Regions from separate parts of the Dokdonella ginsengisoli genome, predicted to be linked through region 2. Evidence: predicted binding sites of a transcription regulator. Region 2 holds the regulator's gene; each other region holds the start of a gene.
The links. The regulator HrcA, encoded in region 2, represses chaperone genes, less so after heat shock. The targets are predictions, from matches to a motif close to TTNGCACTCNNNNNNNNNGAGTGCNAA.
Positions count from the first base shown of each region.

Region 1: the regulator HrcA is predicted to act here: its motif matches at 6,160-6,186, upstream of groES (co-chaperone GroES).
Region 3: the regulator HrcA is predicted to act here: its motif matches at 5,347-5,373, upstream of rpoH (RNA polymerase sigma factor RpoH).

Region 1 covers NZ_JBHSHD010000008.1:165,317-172,858, reverse strand. Annotated here, with positions in the region: gene ACFO6Q_RS11160 (protein-disulfide reductase DsbD) at 1-453, opposite strand, end outside; gene cutA (divalent-cation tolerance protein CutA) at 524-844, opposite strand; gene ACFO6Q_RS11150 (M64 family metallopeptidase) at 932-3,433, opposite strand; gene ACFO6Q_RS11145 (endonuclease) at 3,713-5,962, opposite strand; gene groES (co-chaperone GroES) at 6,236-6,526, shown strand; gene groL (chaperonin GroEL) at 6,662-7,542, shown strand, end outside.
Region 2 covers NZ_JBHSHD010000010.1:75,354-82,895, forward strand. Annotated here, with positions in the region: gene recN (DNA repair protein RecN) at 1-1,108, opposite strand, end outside; gene hrcA (heat-inducible transcriptional repressor HrcA) at 1,300-2,358, shown strand; gene grpE (nucleotide exchange factor GrpE) at 2,522-3,052, shown strand; gene dnaK (molecular chaperone DnaK) at 3,271-5,187, shown strand; gene dnaJ (molecular chaperone DnaJ) at 5,313-6,431, shown strand; gene dapB (4-hydroxy-tetrahydrodipicolinate reductase) at 6,598-7,386, shown strand.
Region 3 covers NZ_JBHSHD010000005.1:275,842-283,383, reverse strand. Annotated here, with positions in the region: gene ACFO6Q_RS05750 (FG-GAP repeat domain-containing protein) at 1-1,472, opposite strand, end outside; gene ACFO6Q_RS05745 (winged helix-turn-helix domain-containing protein) at 1,651-4,095, opposite strand; gene rpoH (RNA polymerase sigma factor RpoH) at 4,460-5,320, opposite strand; gene ung (uracil-DNA glycosylase) at 5,551-6,258, opposite strand; gene ACFO6Q_RS05730 (response regulator) at 6,255-7,106, opposite strand; gene ftsX (permease-like cell division protein FtsX) at 7,103-7,542, opposite strand, start outside.

The sequences.
Region 1 (7,542 bases), on a different contig from region 2:
CGCGGGCGCCGCGGCGATGGGCAGCTCCAGCGTCAGCGGCGTCGCGTGCGGCGGATAGCAGATCTTCGGATCGACCTCGTGGCAGCCCTGCACGCTGATGGTCACCGCCAGCGTCTTCGCCGCGGCGTCGGCGAGCGTGTACGGCAGGGTCGCGTCGACCGAGTCGTGGTAGATCTCGACCTCGCCGAGGAACTCGTCGTGCTTCTGCTTGCCCGGCGGCAGCTCCAGCGCGCCGAGCGTCGCGCCTTCCTGCGTCGTCTTCGCCTTGATGCGCGAGCGATACAGGTAGTAGTCCTTGGCGATGTCCCAGTGCAGGGCCACCTTGCCGGGGCCGGCGATGCGCGCGGTCAGCTTGAAAGCCTGCTCGACCGGCAGCAGCCCGTCGTCAGTCTGGGCCTGCGCAAAGCCGGCCAGGCCGAGCGAAAGAATGAGGCCGGTCAACAGCTTGCGCATCGCGAAACACTCCGGAAGGACGGTGGGCGGAGGACAGGACCGCGCTTGGACCGCGCGGCTTTCAGGACGTTCATTGTCGCGATGTCGCAGCCGCGATCCAATCCAGGTACGCGCCGAGGCCGTCGACCGCGTCCAGCGCGATCAATTCGGGCGTTTCGTACGGATGCAAGTCGGGCAGGCGCGCCTTCAGCGCGTCGAAGCGCTCGCGCGTGGTCTTGATCAGCAGCAGCACTTCGCTTTCCTGCTGCACGGCGCCCTGCCAGCGATAGGTGGAAACCATGCCGGGCAGGGTCTGCACGCACGCCGCCAGGCGTTCCTCGACCAGCACGCGCGCGATGCGCGCGGCCGTTTCGGCATCGGGACAGCTGCAGTGGGCGACGAGGGCGGACATGCGATCGATCGTGGCGGCGCGAGCGCTGCATGTTCGCACAATCGCATCAGCCGGCCGGAGTCCGCCGGCCGGGCGGGCCCCCGCCTGCTAATCGCGCCGCGGAAGCAGCGGCGGCAGCGGACGCCTGGAATGCACCGGCAGCGGCCACGGCTGCGTGCGCCGTGCGATCGCGCGTTCCAGCGCGGCGCGCGAGGGCGCATTGAACACCGGCAGGATCCGATGATTGCGCATCATCGACTCGATCGACGGCCGGTACGCGCCGCCGGGATAGTGGTTGGCGCCTTCGTACACGCCCAGCGACGACGTCAGGTCGCGTGCAGGGATCCGGGCGTCGGCCGACAGCCAGCTCGCCCACGGAATGTCGGCCAGGCTCGGCGAGTAGCTCGCGTTCGGGCACCGGCTGGTGGGGCGGCCGGCGAGGGGATGCACGCCGGGAGTGTCGCTGTATTCGTCGCACAGGCCGCCGACGAAATGTCCCATCTCGTGCGCCGGCCCGGCTCCGTCCCCGGCGATGGACCAGTCCGTGGCGAGTCCCGCGGTCCACAGCATGTCGCCCGGGCTGACGGGATTGACGCTGCCGCGCGCGTTGTCCCTGACGGGCTGGTTGATCAGCAGCACGACGAGGTCGACCTCCGGCAAGGCGGCCAGCGCGGTGTGCCGGAAAGCTTCTTCGTCCGCAAACAGGAGCCGCTGACCCAGCTCGAGCGTCGAGCCGTAGCGCGTCCGGCGGGTGATGAGGGCCTCCCCGGATTCCGTCACGACGCTGTAGCCGGCCTGCTCGGACGGTTCGAACAGGACATAGGCATTGAAGGCGTCGCGGTGCTCGTTCCAGACGTCCGCACCCAGCAGGGCGCGCATGAATTCGCGGGCGCTGCGGTGAAACAGCGCGCCGTCGTCGCTGCTGAGGACGCCGTCGCCGTTCAGATCGGTGAAGGGCTCGCTGAAGTCGGCCGGGACGGAGCCGTTCGGCAGGGGATCGGGCGTCGGCGAGCCGTAGGCCGTCACTCTGTCGCCGTCGCTGACGACACCGTCCTGGTCCAGATCCTGCCAGGCATAGCCATCCCACTGGCCATTGCCGTTGCTGTCGACGTACGACTCGCGCGCCTGCGCGTAACCGTCCGCGAGGAACAGGAGGTTGAAACGCGCCCGGCGGTTGCCGTCGCCGTACAGGCGCAGCAGGCCGTCCTCGTTCACGGACGGAAACGCCAGGTCGTGCAGGACGATCGACGAGGGCGGAGCGGCGTCTGCCATGACCACGGTCGTGCTCGCTGCGGAGTCGTGCGCGGCAAGGTCGGCGGGTTCGAACTGCGCCGTCCAGCCCGGTCGGTAGGGCGTTTCGAACCTGCCGAGCGAGTCGGTGGACACCGCGAACGTCCTGTCGTTGATCAGCAACCGGTTGTGCCAGTGCAGGACGCTCGGAATCGGCTGTCCGGATTCGCCGACGACCTGGCCGCGCCAGACCAGGGTCCGTTCCGCCGCGGAAAACGTTTCGGCCCGTTCGATCCGCGAATTCGCCGCAATGTGCAACGCGTCGTAGCGCCGGCTCTCCCAGCCCAGCGGAGCGGCCTCGACGGCGTAAGTGCCCGGGCCGAGCTGCAGCCGGTATCGCGCGGTGCAGGTTCCGTCCGGTTCCGGCGGCGTCGCGCCTTCGGCTTCGATCAGGCGTTCGATGCGGGCGCCGTCCGCCGACGTCGCGGTGACGGTGAAGTGCGTCAGCGGCGGCTGCGATCCGGGGCAGGGCAGCTTTGCGGACAGGACGAAGTCGCCGCTGGCGTCGTCGAGAGCGATGTCGGGCAGCGTGGTATCGGCGGATATCGACGTCGGCGCGGTCCGGGTCGGAGCGCGGTAGAGCAGCACGTGATCGAAGTTCATGAGGTTGTCGTCCGCCTCGAACACGTAGCGGCCCGCCGGCAGCGGCATCTCGAACGTACCCGTCGCCGGCTCCTGCCGCGTCGAGAGCACGAAGCGGCCCGTGTCCGCCTCGTAGGCGCGCACGAGGACGAGGTGATCGACGTCGACGCGGCCGGATACCAGCAGCGGCGGTCCGTCGGTGCTCGCCGCAGGCACGGGGGCCGGGCCCACGGAGCGCCTGCCTGCGACGTCCGGGATGCGGAACGGCTCCCGCTCCACCGAGCGCGCCGCATCCGATCGCGACGCATCGAGCCGCGCCGGTGTCGAGCGCATCAGTTTCGCCGTCGCGGCATAGGCGGACGCCAATCCGCCCCGAACGCGCGCGCCCTCGCGGTCGGCCCGCGCGATGAGTCCGGCGTCGACCGTGCGGCTCCAGATCACGTCCCCCTGCGCGTTGCGCATCACGGCTTGCGATCCGGGCCGCGGTCGCGGCACGACGACGCAGAAGCGCACGCCATCGCCGGCGGCGCGGTGGAACGCGCGCGGCACCGCAATGCGGCGCGTCCAGGAGGCTTCGCCGGAAGCCCCGTCGATCGAGAGGCTCCAGGTCGGGCCTTCGAGGAACGAAGGAGAGGCGGCGTAGTCCGCGACGGATGCGCCGAGAAGTTCGACGGACTCGACGGACTCGTCAGCGCGGAAGTCCAGCACCAGACCGTCGGGCGACTTCGCGGCGGCCACGCCGGCCAGCGTCGCGAACAGGAACCAAACGCCCATCCTCATGCCCGGATCCCCACCGCCTTGGTTGGCGGCGATTCGAGCACGGCGGCGGAGTCAGGTCAACGAATAACTTCGTACGTATCGGCGCGGTACCGGCGGGATGTACATCAGCCGCGGGAGTGGTGCAGGAAAGCGAAGATGAACCCTGCGGAAAACCGCAGGGTTCGCGTCGGTTCTCGTGAAGAAGTTTCCGATGGTTCGGACCACGCCCCTCTCGCGGAGGGGCGTGGGTTCGAATCCTTACGGCACAGCCTCGAACCCGTTCTTGAAGATCGAGTCGGTGTCGACCGGCGGGGTGAGTTCGCAGGTCGCCGGCGAGATCGATTCGAACAGGGCGCGCGTGGCCCATTCGGGATGGTCGACGAACGGGTTGCGGTTGCCCTGGAAGCTCTGGATCACCTCGTTGCGCGCTAGCTCGGCGGCGTCCGGCGGGTCGGCCTGGTGCCAGGCGAGCAGGTCGCCGAGCAGGCCCATGTACGCGGTCTGCGAGTAGTTGTTCATCTGCACGATGCGGCTGCGGTCGTCGGTCAGTTCGAGCTCGGGTTCGTTCTGGCCGCTGACCGGGTCGACGCCGCCTTCGTAGCGGATCGCCATGTAGAAGATCGCGCGCGCCATCTCGCCCTTGCGGTGGTTCCACGCCTCGAACGAGCCCTGGTTGCCGTCCGGGGTCTTCACCCAGTTCGAGTTGCCCGGATACACGCCGCTGCCGCCGCCGACGCCGCCGTTGGCTTCGGTGGTGCGCTCGCCGCAGTTGGTTGCGCAGTTGGCGAACGGCTTGTTGCCGCGGTCGGCGTTCCACTGCGTGTCGGACAGCCACAGCATGTGCGTGTCGGTGTACGGCGCGTTCGGCAGGCCGAGGTTGCCGGTGGCGCCGGGGAAGCCGAGCGAGTTCGGCCAGGTGTGCTCGCGGTTGTAGGTGATGCCCGAACCGGTGCCGGCGCGGTCGCTGACCTTGGTGTAGGAGCGGTTGCGGTACACGTCGACGATCTTGCCCGAGTTGTTGGGATCTTCCTGCGCCAGTTCGAGGATGGTCCAGGTGTTGGTGCCCGAGCCGCTGTACGGGTACGCGGTGTGGCCGCGGATGGTCGCGTGCAGCGAGCAGCGCAGCTGGTCCGGACTGCTGGTGTTGACCTGCGCGTAGTAGCCCTCGACGGTGCCGCTGGCGACGTGGAACGTGACCGTGTAGTCGGCCGCCATCGCAACGCCGCCGATGTTGCGCACGCCGTCGGCGTCGATGGTGAAGGTGCAGGTCGCGCCGGCGGGCAGCACGGTGTCGGGGGTCAGCGTGCGCGAGTCGCCGCTGCCGGTCTCGGCGAGCGTGACCGGCGTCGCGTCGCAGGCCAGCGCGAAGGCGCCGCTCGTCGTGGTGACGGCTTCGCTGAAGGTCACGCGCACGTCGCTGGCGAGCGCGACGTTGGCGGCGCCGTCGGCCGGCGTCGTGGAGAGCACCGTCGGCGGCGTGTTGGCCGGATCGGCAGTGGTGAACGTGACGACGTAGTCGGCGGCGAGCGCGTCCGGCGTGCCGTCGCGGTCGACCACGCCGGCGGCGAGGGTCGTCCAGGTGCAGCTCTCGTTCGCGGCGAACGCCGGCGAAGGCGTGAGCGCGTAGGCGCCGGGGCCGCCGCTGACCGTGGCGGTATGGCTGCCCGAGGTCGCGCACTGGATCGTGAACCACGGCGCGGTCACCGTGACTTCCTCGCTGAAGGTCACGCTGAGCACGGCGCCGAGGGCGACGTTGGTGGCGCCGTCGGCGGGCGCGACGGCGACCACGGTCGGCGGCACGTCGACCGGCGGGTCGCCGGCGATCGCGAACGTGACGTCGTCCAGCGCGAGGCCGTCTTCGGGGCCGGAGATGTCGGCGTCGACCCAGCGCACCCACACGCTCGCCGACGGGGCCAGGTTCAGGCCGGTGATCGAGCCGGAGATCGCGCTGCGGTTCGCGGCGAGGTTGCCGTCGAGCTTGCCGGCGGTGCCTTCGGTGACGGGCGAGGACAGGTCCAGCGCCGGCACGTCGGTCCACAAAGCCCCTTCGTCGCCGAGCGAGGTCGCGTCGAGGCTGTACTGAACGTGCAGGGTGTCGGCGCGGCCGGCGGCGCCCAGGCGCCACTGCTCGCCGGTGTAGCTGACCGCGATCTCGCTGATCGCCGCGCCGGAATCGTTGCGCAGGCGCGCGCCGACCGTCGGCGACAGCGAACCGGAGCGCAGCAGGCCCAGCGCACGTTCGCCGCTGCCGCTGGCGCCGTAGCTGTAGGTGTTGCCGGAATTGGTGCTGCCGTCGTCGGCGGCGTAGCTGGTGTTGGCGTTGTTGCCGGTCTCGAGGAGGTACCAGCCGTCCGGCAGGGTCGTGCCGGTGCCGCCGGAGGCGAGCGAGTCGAAGGTCTGCGTGGCCGGCGTGCCGGTCAGCGCGACGTACTGGGCGAACGCGGGCGCCGTGCCCGCAAGGAAAAGCAACGACAAGGACGCCCGCAGGGCGTCGCGGCGAAAGGACATGCGGAATTTCCCCAGAAACAAGCGTCCGAGCGTAGACGCGGGCCGAAGTCTAGCGCGGGGGCGGTGACGCGCACATGTCGCCGCGGCCTGCCCGGATCGGACGGGTACGGGAACGGGCCTCTTGAAACGTCCGCCGCCGGCTGCATCTGTCGCTGCGGGTCGGCGAGCCTTTCTTCGGGGAGCGTTCGCCGCTAAACTTGGCACTCACAAGATTCAAGTGCTAACAACTTTCTCAAACCCCTTTTCTTTCAATCAGTTGACGGAGACTCTCCAATGAAGCTTCGCCCGTTGCACGACCGCGTCATCATCAAGCGTCTGGAAGCCGAGACGAAGTCGGCCGGTGGCATCGTGATCCCCGACGCCGCCGCCGAAAAGCCGGTCAAAGGCGAAGTCGTCGCCGCCGGTACCGGCAAGATCCAGGAAGACGGCAAGGTCCGCCCGATGGCGGTCAAGGTCGGCGACATCGTGCTGTTCGGCAAGTACAGCGGCACCGAGGTCAAGGTCGACGGCCAGGAACTGCTGGTCATGCGCGAAGAAGACCTGATCGCCGTCGTCGAGAAGTGAGAGGGCCGGGATTGGTGATTGGAGATTGGTGATTCGTCAGAGCAGACCCGCTCCGGATCCGATCCCGTCACCTCAAGTCCCGCCTCCGCTTTTTCCGAATCCCCAATCCCGAATCCCGAATCCCGGAGCCCTACCATGGCAGCCAAAGAAATCCGTTTCTCCGAAGACGCCCGCGCGCGCATCCTGCGCGGCGTGAATACCCTCGCCAACGCGGTCAAGGCCACGCTCGGCCCGAAGGGCCGCAACGTCGTGCTCGAGAAGAGCTTCGGCGCGCCGACGATCACCAAGGACGGCGTGTCCGTCGCCAAGGAGATCGAGCTGGCCGACAAGTTCGAGAACATGGGCGCGCAGATGGTCAAGGAAGTCGCTTCCAAGACCTCCGACGTCGCCGGTGACGGCACCACCACCGCGACCGTTCTCGCCCAGGCGCTGATCCGCGAAGGCCTCAAGGCCGTCGCCGCCGGCATGAACCCGATGGACCTCAAGCGCGGCATCGACAAGGCCGTGATCGGCGCGGTCGAGGAGCTGAAGAAGCTGTCCAAGCCGTCGGCGGACTCCAAGTCGATCGCCCAGGTCGGCGCGATCTCGGCCAACGGCGACGACGCGATCGGCAAGCTGATCGCCGAGGCGATGGACAAGGTCGGCAAGGAAGGCGTGATCACGGTCGAGGAAGGCTCGGGCCTGGAGAACCAGCTCGACACGGTCGAGGGCATGCAGTTCGACCGCGGCTACCTGTCGCCGTACTTCATCAACAACCAGCAGAGCCAGCAGGTCGAACTCGACGACCCGTACGTGCTGCTGTACGACAAGAAGATCTCCAACGTGCGCGAGCTGCTGCCCGTGCTCGAGGGCGTCGCCAAGGCCGGCAAGCCGCTGCTGATCGTCGCCGAGGAAGTCGAAGGCGAGGCGCTGGCGACCCTGGTCGTCAACACCATCCGCGGCATCGTCAAGGTCGCCGCCGTCAAGGCGCCGGGCTTCGGTGACCGCCGCAAGGCGATGCTGGAAGACATGGCGAT
Region 2 (7,542 bases):
TCGCCGCGCGCTTGCCGCTCAGCGCCGCGGCGACCCGGGCGTAGTCGGCCGCGAGCTTCTGCCGCTCGGCCTGCAGGGCGGCGATGTCGGCACCGGCGCCGCGCAGGCTTTCCAGTTCCTCGCGCAGGCCGTCCGCGTGGGCCTTCAGCTCGGGCATGCGCACGCGGTGCTTGCGCGCGAGTTCGTGCAGCTTGGCCAGCTGCGCCTCGGTTTCGGCCAGGCGTTCGGGATCGAGGTCGAGCGCGTCCTGGTAGCGCGCCAGCGTGTCGTTGGCCTCACCGAGCTGGATCTGCGCCGCGTCGAGCAGTTCGCCGACCGGGGCGAGGCGCGCGTCGAGCGTGGCCAAGTGGCCGATCTCGGCCTGCGCACGGGCGAGCAGGCGCAGCAGGGCGAATTCGTCGTCGCCGTCGAGCCGTTCGGCCAGCGCCGCGCAGCCCTGCAGCAGCTGGCCGGAATTGGCCAGCCGGCGGTGCGTTTCCTCGAGCGCGGCCAGATCGTCGGGGGCCAGCGCGTGGCGGTCGAGTTCCTCGACCTGGTGCGAAAGCCATTCGATGCGCTCGGCATGGTCGGCGCCGCGCGACAGCTCGGCGATGCGCGCGCCGGCCGCGCGCCAGCCACGCGCCAGGCGCGCGGCCTCGGCCAGGTCGGCCGCGTGCTCGCCGAACGCGTCGAGCAGGGCGAGCTGCTGGCCGCGGTCGAGCAAGGCCTGGTGCTCGTGCTGGCCGTGGATCTCGATCAGCCCCGCGGCCAGCGTCTTGAGCTGGCCAAGCGTGACCGGCCGGCCGTTGATCCACGCGCGCGAGCTGCCCTCGCTGCGGATCACCCGGCGCAGCTGGCAGGCGCCGTCCTCGTCGAGGTCTTCCGCGGCGAGCCAGTCCTGCAGGTCGGCGCGGCCGGCCAGGTCGAATTCGGCCGACAGCTCCGCGCGTTCGCAGCCGTGCCGCACCATCGCGGCCTCGGCGCGGCCGCCGGCCAGCAGCAGCAGCGCGTCGACCAGCAGCGACTTGCCGGCGCCGGTCTCGCCGGTGACCACGGTCATGCCCGCTCCGAACGCGATCTCGGCTTCGTCGACGATCGCGAAATCCTTGACGTAAAGACTTTCCAGCATCGCTCGAGCAGCCCCGGAAAAATGCCGCGGAACGCTAGCACGCCGATCGGAAGCGGCCAAGGCAGGGGTTGGCGGAGCGCGGGCGCGGCGGGGTGGCGTTGAATTGCCGCCTCCGCAACCCTATTGATTGGACCGGCGGTGCTTGTTAGCGTCGTTTCGAAGCCGGCGCGGGGGCGCCGCCGTGGACTACGATGGTCTCCCACTCCAGCCACCATTCGCTCGACCCGCGCTCGCGCCGCCTGCTGCGCTCGCTGATCGCGCAGTACATCGCCGAGGGCCAGCCGGTCGGGTCGCGCACGCTGGCGAAATCGTCCGGCCTGGACGTCAGCCCGGCGACGATCCGCAACGTGCTGGCCGATCTCGAGGAAGCCGGTCTGGTCGCGGCGCCGCACACCTCGGCCGGGCGGGTGCCGACCGCGCAGGGCTATCGCGTCTTCGTCGACAGCCTGCTCGAGCTGCGTCCGCTGGGCGAACCTGAGGTCGACCAGCTACGACGCGAGCTGCCGACCGACGCGGCGACGCCGGACCTGCTCGGCAGCGCGACCTCGCTGGTGTCGGAGATGACCCGCTTCGTCGGCGTGGTCAGCGTGCCGCGGCACGAGGAGTTCCCGTTCCGCCACATCGATTTCGTGCCGCTCGACGGCGGCCGCGTGCTGGTGATCCTGGTCTTCACCGACGGCCAGGTGCAGAACCGCGTGATCGCCACGCAGCGCACCTACGCGCCCGGCGAGCTGGAGCAGGTCGCCAACTACCTCAACCAGAACTTCGGCGGCCAGCGCCTGGACGAGATCCGCGCGCGGCTCCTGCGCGAGATGCGCGACGAGCGCGCACGCCTGAACTCGCTGCTGGCGGCGGCGGTCGAGGTCGCCGAGCAGGCGTTCCAGAGCGGCGCCGGCAGCGACATGCTGGTGGCCGGCCAGACCAACCTGATGGGACGCCAGGACGTCGCCGACGTCGACCGCCTGCGCGAGCTGTTCGAGGCGTTCCAGCGCAAGCGCGACCTGCTGCAACTGTTGGAGCGCTGCGCCCGCGCCGAGGGCGTACGCCTGTTCATCGGCGAGGAATCGGGTTTCGCCGCGCTGGACGGGTACAGCCTGGTCACGGCGCCGTACGGCGTCGGTGGCCGCGTGCTCGGCGTGCTCGGCGTGATCGGTCCGACGCGGATGGCCTACGAGCGCGTCATCCCGGTCGTGCAGGCGACCGCGGGCCTCATTTCCGGCGCCTTGAAGCGCGCCCAGCCGACCTCATAAACGCAGCCGTTGCGGGGATTTCCGGGGCGGCGTCTGCCGTCGCGGCATTTTCTTGCGACAATCACCGATTTGAGCGCTTCCGCGACGTTGCGGAAAGTGCATTTTTGAAATGAGCAGTTCGCAAAATCCCCGGCGGATTTTTGCGCGATGCGGAAACGGAGGAATGATGGAGAGCAACGACCCGAAGGCGGCGAACGTCAATTCGCAGCCCAATGGCGACAGCGGGGCCGACAACGAACTGGAAATCCTTTCCCGTCAGCTGGCCGAATGCGAAGCCAAGCTCGCCGAAATGCGCGACACGGTGCTGCGCGAGCGCGCCGAGCTGGACAACCAGCGCAAGCGCCTGCAACGCGATCTGGAACAGGCGCGCAAGTTCGCCAACGAGAAGCTGCTGGCCGATTTGCTGCCGGTGCTCGACAATCTCGAACGCGGGCTGGCGCTGGAGAACAGCGACTACGCCGGTCTTCGCGGCGGCGTCGAGCTGACCCAGCGCGAGCTGGCGCGCGTGGTCGAGGCGAACGGCCTCAAGCCGGTCGGTGCGATCGGTGAAGCGTTCAATCCCGAACACCACCAGGCCATGGCGATGGTCGAGGTCGCCGGGCAGGGCGCCGGGCGCATCGTCGCGGTCATGCAGAAGGGCTACGTGCTGAACGAGCGCCTGTTGCGCCCGGCGCTGGTTTCCGTTTCCAAGTAAGAAGCACTTTTTAAGAGTTGAAGAGTGCGGCCATGGATGGCCGCGGCTAGACCTTTCGAAGGCAGGCCACGAGAATCCGGGCGGTCTGCCCCGATTGCAGCGATCCGGGATGGGCCGCACAAGTGACGATCGCGCTTGAAACATAGGCGCAGAACCCCAGATTCGCCGACAGTCGCGGCTTCAGTGCCGCATCGAATTCAGAGCGGGAGAGTACAGAAATGGGCAAGATCATCGGAATCGACCTCGGCACGACGAACTCGTGCGTGGCGATCATGGAAGGCAGTACGACGCGGGTGATCGAGAACGCCGAAGGCGATCGCACGACTCCGTCGGTCGTCGCGTTCAAGGACAGCGAAGTCGTGGTCGGTGCGACCGCGAAGCGCCAGGCGGTGACCAATCCGAAGAACACCTTCTATGCGGTGAAGCGCCTCATCGGCCGCAAGTTCACCGACGCCGAGGTGCAGAAGGACGTCGGCATGGTGCCGTACAAGATCATCGCGCACGACAACGGCGACGCCTGGGTCGAGACCGCGGAAGGCAAGAAGATGCCGCCGCAGGAGATCTCGGCCAAGATCCTCATGAAGATGAAGAAGACGGCCGAGGACTTCCTCGGCGAACCGGTGACGGAAGCCGTCATCACGGTTCCGGCCTACTTCAACGACAGCCAGCGCCAGGCGACCAAGGACGCCGGCCGCATCGCCGGCCTGGAAGTCAAGCGCATCATCAACGAGCCGACCGCGGCGGCGCTCGCCTACGGCTTGGACAAGAAGGGCGGCGACCGCAAGATCGCCGTGTACGACCTCGGCGGCGGCACGTTCGACATCTCGATCATCGAGATCGCCGAAGTCGACGGCGAGAAGCAGTTCGAGGTGCTGGCCACCAACGGCGACACCTTCCTCGGCGGCGAGGACTTCGACAAGCGCGTCATCGACTACCTCGTCGACGAGTTCAAGAAGGACCAGGGCGTCGACCTGAAGAACGATCCGCTCGCGCTGCAGCGCCTGAAGGACGCCGCCGAGCGCGCCAAGATCGAGCTCAGCTCCTCGCACCAGACCGAGGTCAACCTGCCGTACGTCACGGCCGACGCCTCCGGTCCCAAGCACCTCAACATCAAGCTCACGCGCGCCAAGCTCGAGGCGCTGGTCGGCGATCTCGTCGAGAAGACGATCGGGCCGTGCCGCACCGCGCTCAACGACGCCGGGCTGAAGGTTTCCGACGTCAACGAGGTCATCCTGGTCGGCGGCCAGACGCGCATGCCGAAGGTGCAGGAAGCGGTCAAGGACTTCTTCGGCAAGGAGCCGCGCAAGGACGTCAATCCGGACGAGGCGGTCGCGGTCGGCGCGGCGATCCAGGGCGGTGTGCTCGGCGGCACGGTCAAGGACGTGCTGCTGCTCGACGTCACCCCGCTGTCGCTGGGCATCGAGACGCTCGGCGGCGTGTTCACCAAGCTGATCGAGAAGAACACGACGATCCCGACCAAGGCCTCGCAGGTGTTCTCGACCGCCGAGGACAACCAGTCGGCGGTGACCGTGCACGTGCTGCAGGGCGAACGCGAGCAGGCGCGCTACAACAAGTCGCTGGCCAAGTTCGACCTCGCCGGCATCCAGCCGTCGCCGCGCGGCATGCCGCAGATCGAGGTCACCTTCGACATCGACGCGAACGGCATCCTGCACGTCGGCGCCAAGGACAAGAACACCGGCAAGGAACAGCGCATCGAGATCAAGGCCGGTTCGGGCCTGTCCGAGGAAGAGATCCAGCGCATGGTGCGCGACGCGGAAGCGAACAAGGAAGAGGACAAGAAATTCCACGAGCTGATCGGCGTGCGCAACAAGGCCGACCAGCTGGTGCACGCCACGCGCGCCGCGATCAAGGAGCATGGCGGCAAGGTGCCGGGCGACATCGGCCGCATCGAGGAGGCGCTGGCCGATCTGGAGAAGGTCATGAAGGGCGACGACAAGGCGCAGATCGAGGCGCGCACGGCCAAGCTGGAAGAGGCCGCGCAGTCGCTGCACGCCGCGGCGGCCGCAGGTCCCCAGGCAGCCGGCGACGCGTCGCAGGCCTCGGGCGGTTCCTCGGCGAACGGCGACGACGTGGTCGACGCCGAGTTCACCGAGGTCAAGGACGACAAGAAGTAAGGACGGGATCAGGGATCGGGGATTCGTGATTCGGAAGAGCGACTTCCAATCGCGGGTCCCCGTTCACGTCCGGACACAGCCATGCATCGACTCTCCAATCCCGCCTCTTCGCTCCCGGCGCTTCCATGAGCAAGCGCGACTACTACGACGTTCTCGGCGTCGCCCGCACGGCGAGCGACGAGGAGCTGAAGAAATCCTTCCGCCGCCTGGCGATGAAGTGCCATCCGGACCGCTGTCCGGACGATCCGGCGGCGCAGGAGAAGTTCAAGGAGGCCAAGGAGGCCTACGAAGTGCTGTCGGACGCGCGCAAGCGCGCGATGTACGACCAGCACGGGCACGCCGCCTTCGAGCACGGCGGCGGCCGCAACGGCTTCAACGGCGACGTCGGCGACATCTTCGGCGACATCTTCTCCGACATCTTCGGCATGGGCGGCGGCCGCGGTCGTGCGCGGCGCGGATCGGACCTGCGCTACCTGATCGAACTCGATCTCGAAGAGGCCGTGTTCGGCATCGACAAGCAGATCGAGGTGCCGACGCTGGTCGAGTGCGACTCCTGCGAAGGCAGCGGTTCCGCCGACGGCAAGACCTCCACCTGCACGACCTGCCGCGGCCAGGGCCGCGTGCGCATGCAGAACGGCATCTTCTCGATCCAGCAGACCTGCCCGCACTGCGGCGGCGCCGGCAAGGTCGTGGTCAATCCGTGCCGCGAATGCCGCGGCGAAGGCCGCGTGCATTCCGAGCGCACGCTGTCGATCAAGATTCCGGCCGGCGTCGACAACGGCGATCGCATCCGCCTGAGCGGGCAGGGTGAAGCCGGCCCGAGCGGCACCGTGCCGGGCGATCTCTACGTCGAGGTACGCGTGCGCGAGCACGCGATCTTCCAGCGCGAAGGCGACGACCTGCACTGCGAGATTCCGGTCCGCTTCGCGCAGGCCGCGCTCGGCGCCGATCTCAAGGTGCCGACGCTGGAAGGGGAAACCGAGATCACGATTCCGCCCGAGACGCAGACCGGCAAGCTGTTCCGGCTGCGCGGCAAGGGCGTGAAATCCGTGCGCAGCGGTCGCACCGGCGACCTGCTCTGCCGCATCGTGGTGGAGACGCCGGTGCGGCTGACCGGCGAACAGCGCGAGCTGCTGCAGCAGTTCGAGGCGACCTTCGCCGGCGAACAGGCTTCCGCGCATTCGCCGCGCACGAGCAGCTGGCTCGACGGCGTCAAGCGCTTCTGGGATCGCGTCACTTCGTAGGGAAGTCCGTCCGGAAAGCACTGTCTCGCAGAGGCGCAGAGGCGCGGAGAAAGGCAGTCGAGGAGCGCTTTTCTCTGCGCCCCTGCGAGAGATCTTCTTCGACGTCCGCCTCTGGCGCCTCCGCGTGGCTGGGCTACCATCGCGCTCCTGATCCACGGAGCGCACCATGTCTTCATCGATTCCAGTCGTCCTTCACGGGGCCGGCGGCCGCATGGGGCAGGCGATCCTGCGCGTGCTCGGCGGCCGCGACGACGTCGCGGTCGTCGCCGCGCTGGTGCGTCGGGATTCCCCGTTCGCCGGGCAACCGGTGCATCCCGGATCCGATCGTGCGCTGCACTACGCGAGCACGCTCGCGGCGGACGTCGCCGCGCGAGTGCTGGTCGACTTCAGCGTCGCAGCCGCCTTCGACCACGGCCTCGCGCTCGCGCTCGAGCGCAAGCTTCCCTTCGTCAGCGGCACCACCGGACTGGATGCGCGCCAGCACGACGCGCTCGCACGCGCGGCGGAATCGATTCCGGTGCTGTGGGCGGCGAACTTCAGCCTCGGTGTCGCCGTGCTGGCGCGGCTCGTCGCGACGGCGGCGAAGGCGTTGCCGGATTGGGACTGCGAGATTGTCGAGGCGCATCACGCGCGCAAGCAGGACGCACCCTCCGGCACCGCGCTGATGCTCGGCCGCGAAGCCGCGTCCGCGCGCAGCCAGGATTTCGACACCGTCGCACGCTTCCCGCACACCGATTCCGTGCGCCCGGCGGGCAGCATCGGTTTCGCCTCCGTGCGCGCCGCGGACATCGTCGGCGAGCACACGGTGATGTTCGCCACGGCCGGCGAGCGCATCGAGCTGGTCCACCGCGCCACCGACCGCACGATCTTCGCCCGCGGCGCGGTCGCCGCCGCCCGTTGGATCGCCGGCCGGCCTCCCGGCCGCTACTCCCTCGATGACGTCATTTCCTCCTGATCAAAATGGATCCCCGCTTTCGCGGGGATGACGACGAGAGGGATGACCAACCCTTTAGCTGTCGGAACGTTCACTTGCAGATTGCAGCGATCCCGGACGGATCGCAAAAAAAAAAGGGGCGCTTGCGCGCCCCAAGGAGAGTGAACGGATGAGCGG
Region 3 (7,542 bases), on a different contig from region 2:
CCGCCGAGATTCGCGCTGACCAGATCCAGGTGGCCATCGCCGTCGACGTCGCCGACCGCCAGACCCGTCGGCGCGTCGCCGGTGGGATAGTGGACCGGCGGCGCGAATCCGCCGCTGCCGTCGCCGAGCAGGACCGAGACGTCGTTGCCGAACGCGTTCGCGGTGGCGACGTCGGCGTGACCGTCGCCGTCGAGATCCGCGGCGATCACCCAATGTGGGAACTCGCCGGCGGCGAAGTTGGCGGCGAAGCCGAACGCGCCGTCGCTGTCGGTCGGCAGCACGGAAATGCTCGGCGACACCGCGTTCGCGACGACGATGTCGCCGCGTCCGTCGCCGGTCACGTCGGCGACGACGACCGGGCCGGGTCCCTGCCCGACCGGACGGTTCACCGCCGCGGCGAAACCGCCGGAGCCGTCGCCGGCGAGCACGGAAACCGCATTGGCGTTCGGCCGCGACACCACGATGTCGAGCTTGCCGTCGCCGGTGACGTCGGCCAGCGCGACGCCTTGCGCGCGACCCTGGCCGTCGCCGGCCGGCATCGACTGCGCCGGCGCGAAGCCGCCGCTGCCGTCGTTGCGCAGCAGCGCGACCGAGCCCGGCAGTTCCGGCGGCGGGAATTCCTGGCCGCCGGTTTCGGCGTTCGCCACGACCAGATCCGGATGGCCGTCGCCGTCGACGTCGCCGACGGCGAGGCCGAACGGCTCGGATTCGGCGCCGACGGCGATGGCCTGCGGCGCGGCGAACTGGCCGCTGCCGTCGCCGAACAGGATCGAGACTTCCTTGGTGCCGGGATTCTTCACGGCCACGTCGAGATGATCGTCCGCGTCGAAGTCGGCCACCACCGGCGAGCTGGGCCAGTCGCCGGCCGGCGAATTCACCGCCGCGGCGAAACCGCCGGACCCGTCGCCGGCCAGCACCGCGACGCTGCCACTCTCGCCGTTGGAGACGACGAGGTCGAGCTTGCCGTCGCCGGTGACGTCGCCGAGCGCGACGCCGGTCGGCTGGCTGCCGCTGCCGACGTCGAGGATCTGCGGGTCGCCGAAGCCGCCCGCGCCGTCGCCAGGATAGACGCGGATCTCGGCGGCGTCGTAGCCGACGACGGCGAGATCGGCGTGGCCGTCGCCGTCGACGTCGCCCAGCGCGACGGCGATATTGCCGGCCGGCTGGTTCAACAACGGAATCGTCAGCGGATCGGCATAGCCGCCGCCGGTGCTGAGCAGCACCGACACGTCGCCGCTCATCATGTTGCCGAGAACCAGGTCGACCACGCCGTCGCCGTTCAGGTCGGAGGTGGCGAACGATGCTGCGAAGCAGCAATTGGGATAGTGCATCGCGGCGGGCGCGAAGTCCGGCGCCTCGACGCCGCCGGCCTGCGACGCCGCGCCGATCGCTAGCGGCGCGAACGCCAGCCGGACGACCTTCTCGTGCAGAAACTTCATCAGCGGTGACCTGCGCACACAGCGTGTTTTCATCGGGGACTCCTGCAGACGGATGACGACGCGACGGCGACCGCGAGGGTCGCCGCGTCTGCGGGCGAGTCTGCGCGGCACGGCCGCGCCGTCCACTCCAAGGGCGTTCCAATCGCATGACAACGACACGGGGAAACGACTCCCGCCGCGTTGCAGACGGGCGGCGGACGTGGATCGTCGCTCAGCGCGAGCGGTCGCTCAGGCGCAGGGGACCGCCGTTGCCGGTGGTGCGCAGCTCCAGCAGCTCGGTCGAGATCGCGCGCTCGCCGGCCAGCGCCTGCGCCTGACGCAGCGCGCTGAACCACGGTTCGCGCTGGTCCATGGCATGGAACAGGCGCAGCTGCAGCAGCGCGCAATCGAAGTCGCGCGCGGCCCACGGCGCGACACGGCCGATCACCACCGCCGCCTGCGCGCGTTCGCCGGTAGCCAGCAGGACCGGCGCGTAGGCGCGCGCCACGGCGACGATCTCGGCCGGCACGCCGCGCCGGTCCGCGCTCACGGCGGCAAAACGGAACCAGCGCAGCGCGCGCGCGGAATCGCCGGCGTGCTGCGCCCATTCCGCCATCGCCAGCGCGTCGGTAACGACGCCGGGAACGTCGGCGGCCTGCTCCGGCGGCTCGCGCCGGCGTTCGAGCAAAGCCTCGGCCGACGCCTCCTCGCCGAGCGCGAGCAGCGCGCGCTGGCGGATCAGCACGATGCCGCTGCGTTCGTCGTCGGCGCCGCTGCTCGGCCACTCGGCGAGCGCCGCGGCCGCTTCGTCGGCGGCGGCGCGCCAGTCCTCGCGCACCGCGGCGAGTTCGGCGCCGAGCGCGCGCAGCCTCGCCAGCAGCACGCGGTTGCCCGAGTTCGTGCCCGTGCGCGCCTGCGCCAGCGCCGCGGCGGCTTCGCGATGGCGGCCGCTGCCGATCAGCACCTGCGCGCGGTTGAGCAGCAGGTCCACGCGCTGGTCCGGATCGGTGATGCGTTCGCGCAGCGCCCAGCCGCGCTCGACCGTGGCGGCGGCTTCGTCGCGCTGCAGCATCGCCAGTTGCGCCTGCACGATGCCGGTCAGGCTGAGCAGCAGTTCGTGCAGGGCTCCGAACGACTGGAACCGGTCGGCCGCCGGCAGCAGGTAGCCGAGCGCGGCGGCCGGGCGGCTGCGGAACAGTTCGAGCAGGCCGAGGTTGGCATCGACGCGCGCGACGCCGACCTGGTCGCCGGCGCTTTCCAGGTCGGTGCGCGCGGTGCCGAAGTCGGCCAGCGCCTCGTCGTAGCGCCGTTCTGGCACGCGGCTGTTCGCGCGTCCCGTCAGGGCCTGGCCGATTTCCAGCGCGTCGCGCCCGGGCGTGAGCAGCGCCAGCGCGGCGTCGTAGTCGTGGCTGCTCTGCTCGAATTCGCCGCGGCGCATGCGCACCACGCCGCGCGCGATCAGCACCTGGCCGCGGAAGCGCGCGTCCTGCGCGGCTTCCGGCTGCTTCAGCACCTCGTCCAGGCTCGCCTCGGCCTGATCGAGCTGGCCGGCGCGAAAATCCACCAGCGCGAGCCGGTAGGCCAGCCGCGCCGACGATGCGGCGAGCTCCGGCGAGGCGGTGAGGATCTCGCGCGCGGTGTCCAACTCGTTGGCGAGCATTGCCGCGCGCGCGCGCTGCAGGGTTTCGTCGAGCGTGGCGTCGCGCTCGCCTTCGGCTGGCACGCTGCGGCCGAGCGCCGCGAGCAGCAGATCGGCCGCGCCGCGCATCGCCTGCACGGGATCGCGACCGGTGAAGCGCACCGGCACCGCGATGCCGCTTTCCGGCGCTGCGGCGAGTTCGACCTGCCAGCCCGAAGCGCTGCGCGTCGCCCGCCCGCGCACCAGCAGGCGCGCGCCCGTGGCCTCGCGCAGGTTCGGCGGTTCGCCGCCGGAAGCCGATTCCGGCGCCGACTTCAGCAGCGCCAGCACGCTCTCGCTGGCCGGCGCGCGCAGTCCCGCCTGGCGCAGGCGATCGGCGACGAGGTCCATCGCGCCCAGGCGTATCCACGCGTCCTCGCGCAGGCCGTCGACCTGCAGCGGCAGCACGACGACGCTGTCGGCATGCGTGCCGATGGAGCGTTCCGTCGGCACCGGCTGCGCCAGGCCTTCGGACGGGCGATGCGCGGAGAGCGCCAGCCAGGCGGCTGCGGCAATGAGCAGCGACGCGGCGAGCGCGGCGAGCAGAGCGAAGCGCCGGCGCGGCAAGCGGATGCCGGCGGAAGACGCCGAGGCGATCGTCTCGCCGGAGGGTACAGCGGCGTCCGCCGGCACGAACGTGGGCTCGGCCGCGTCCGCGCCCCCCGCGGCGGATTCCTCCACGACCACGCGCACGTCGGCGACCCAGCGATAGCCGTAGCCGGCGATCGTGCGCACGACGCGCTGCGTGTTGCCGTCGTCGTCGAGCGCGCGCCGCGCACGCAGCACGACCTGGCCGAGCTGCGCATCCGACACGTTCGAGCGACCGAACACCGCCTCGACCAGTTCGTCACGGCCGACCGCGCGCTCGCGATGGGCGAGCAGGTGCTCGATGCATTCGAAGGATCGTCGCGGCAGGTCGACGCGCTGCCCTGCGCGCCACAGCTCGCGCGCGGAAGGGTTGAAGCGGAACGCCCCGAATTCGTATACCTCGACGGTCATCCGGCGAGGTTAGCGCGAGGGTCGCGCAGTGGCGAGTCGGGCCGCCTCCGGCTCGCTCGTACCGGAGGCGGCCCCCTCGGGGCGCCCAATGCCGCGGAGCTCTCGTTCGACCCGTGGGGAAGTCGAGCGAACGAGTGAAGCAGGACACCCCTCCCACAAACCGCCGTGGCGGTCGAAGCTCATAGACGCAGGCCGGCGGTATAAACGGCCATATCTCATCGACGGCCGTCGCTCCACTGGGTACCGGCGCAATGCGATCGGGTTGCGCCGGCGCGAAAACGAAGACGGCCCCGCGAAGGGGGCCGTCGATCCGGGGGCGTCGGCAGCGCCCGCAGGGCGCCGCCGGCGATGGCGCTGCGCCGTCTCAGGCGACGAACAGCGCGCGCATCTTCTTCATCGCATTCGCCTCGATCTGGCGGATGCGCTCGGCCGAGACACCGTACTCGTCGGCCAGCTCCTGCAGCGTCGCCTTCTCGCCGTCCTTGAGCCAGCGGCGCTGGATGATGTCACGCGAGCGGTCGTCGAGCCTGACCAGGCCGCGGTGCAGCGTGTCGAGGCTGGACTCCTCCTCGGACTCCGACTCGACCATGCCGTACGGATCGGCCGAGTGGTCGATCAGGAAGGCGGCCGGCGACGGACGCTCGTCCTCGTCGGCGTCGACCGGCGTGTCGAACGCGACGTCACGGCCGTTCAGACGCGCTTCCATCTCCAGCACGGTCGCGGCCGGCACGCCCAGTTCACGCGCGACGGTGTTGACCTCCTCGGCGTTCATCCAGCCCAGGCGCTTCTTCGACTTGCGCAGGTTGAAGAACAGCTTGCGCTGCGCCTTGGTCGTGGCGACCTTGACGATGCGCCAGTTGCGCAGGATGAACTCGTGCATCTCGGCGCGGATCCAGTGCACCGCGAACGAAACCAGGCGTACGCCCTGGTCCGGATCGAAGCGCTTGACCGCCTTCATCAGGCCAATGTTGCCTTCCTGGATGAGGTCGCCGACCTGCAGGCCGTAGCCGGAATAGCCGCGCGCGACGTGCACGACGAAGCGCAGGTGCGCCAGGACCATCTGCTTGGCGGCGTCGAGGTCGGCTTCGTCGGTGTAACGCCGGGCGAGGTTCTGCTCCTCTTCCTGCGTCAGCATTGGAATCTGGTGAACTGCACTTACATAGGCTTCGAGGCTGCCCAAAGCACTCGGAACCGGGAAATTGCTGGCGACCAGGGCGTTGCTCATGATGAACTCCCGATTGACTATGCATGCTAGCACTCGGGTCCTTGGAGTGCTAAATGCCTTCAGAGTTCCGGCGCTGCTGCGCTCGGGATACTGTACTGACAGTTATAGTACCGAAAAGTTCGTTAATTGCACGTGATTTGTCGTTTATCTGACGCGCCGCAGCGTTCACGTGGCGGACGAAATCTCTAACGGACTGTAAGAAAAGGATTTTCTGGCCTGGAATGGACCGGTCAGCCCGCCTCGAGGCTGGCCCGCGGCGGCAGCGCCCAGTCGATCGGCGCCTTGCCCTGGTGGCTCAGATACTCGTTGGCGCGCACGAAATGGCCGCAGCCGATGAAGCCGCGATGAGCCGACAGCGGCGACGGATGCGGCGCCTTCAGGACGCGGTGGCGGCTCGGGTCGATCAGTTTGCCCTTCTGCTGGGCGTAGCTGCCCCACAGCAGGAAGACCAGCCCTTCGCGCTCGCGGTTCAGGGCGTCGATGCAGGCGTCGGTGAATCCTTCCCAGCCCTTGCCCGCGTGCGAGCCGGCCATGCCGCGCTCGACGGTCAGTACCGCGTTCAGCAGCAGCACGCCCTGGCGCGCCCACGGCAGCAGGCAGCCGTGGTCCGGCCGCGGAATGCCCGGTTCGCGCTGCAGCTCGGCGAAGATGTTCAGCAGCGACGGCGGCGGCGGCACGCCGGGCGGCACCGAGAAGCACAGGCCGTGCGCCTGGCCGGGGCCGTGGTAGGGGTCCTGGCCGAGGATGACGACCTTGACCTGCTCGAACGGGGTGGTGTCCAGCGCGGCGAAGATCTTCGACCCGGGCGGATAGATGACCTTGCCCGCGCGCTTCTCGGCGCGCAGGAATTCCGCCAGCGCGAGCATTTCCGGCCGTTCCAGATAACTGCCGACGCGCGCCTTCCACGACGCCTCGAGCTTCACCCGTTCCTCGCTCATGCCGGCACCCCGGTCCGTCTGCGCAGATGCCGCGACACGCGCAATTGGAACTGCAGCTTGGTCACCAGCAGGCGCTCCTCGATGGGCTTGTGCACGAGATCGTTCGCTCCGGCACGCAGCAGGGCGGCCTGGTTCGCCGGGTTGTCGTCGCCGGTCATCACCAGCACGGGCAGCTCGCCCTTGGAATAGCCGAAGCCGGTGCGGATGCGTTCGAGCAGGTCGCCGCCGGTCAGCTCGCCCTTCAGGTTCACGTCGGTGAGGACCAGGTCCGGCGGCGCCGCGCCGGTGTCGCGGGCCGCCTCCAGCCGCTCCAGCGCCGCCTCGACGCTGAGCACGTGCGCGACCGTGAAGCCGGACTTCTGCAGCATGCGCGTCGTCGCCAGCGCGACCACGCGGCTGTCCTCGACGTAGAGCACTTCGCCCTCGACCGTGGTCGCCGGCGACACGTAGCCGTGGATGAACGCCGCCAGCGCGTCGAAGCCGAGCGACTTGTCGAAATAGTCGGTCACGTCGTCGGACAGCCGCCGCGCGACGAGGCGCTCCTGCACGTCGCCGGACACCACGACGATGGGAATGTAGGCCTGCGTCGCGCTCGCGCGAACGTGGCGGGCGAGCTCCAGCCCGTCCATGTCCGGCAGGCGCAGCGCGGTGGTGACCAGATCGACCACCCCCTCGCCCAGCGTGCGGCGCGCCTCCTCGCCGCTGCCGCAGCCGAGCACGACCGCGTTGGGTAGCTGCGCCTTCAGCACGCGCTCGATCAGCTGGCGCATGACGCGCGAGCCGTCGACGACCAGCACGCGCGGCGCGTCGCTGCCGATGTGGCGGGTCAGGCGGACCGCTTCGCTCATGTCTGCGGCTGCCCCGCGGCGAGATGACGCGCGGTGGCGACGAAGGCACCGAGCCAGCCGAGCAGCGCGCTTGCCCCGATCACCGCCAGCGCGACGAGCACGCCGACGCCGTGCAGCGCGAAGCGGCCGCCGTAGCTTTCGATCACGCGCTGCGCCGGCCCGGCCAGGGCGAGCTCGACCGCGATCACGATCGCCAGCGCGCAGAGGCCGCCGAGCAACCCGTACCAGAAACCGGCGTACAGGAACGGCCGCCGCACGAATCCGTCGCTCGCACCGATCAATTGCATCACCGAAATTTCCGCGGTCCGGGCCTGGATGTCCATGCGCACCGTATTGCCGATCACGAGCAGGGTCGCCAGCGCCAGCAGCGCCGCGATCACCGCGACGATGCGTTCGCCAAAGTGGAGAATGTCGGAAAGTTTACGACGCCACGCGG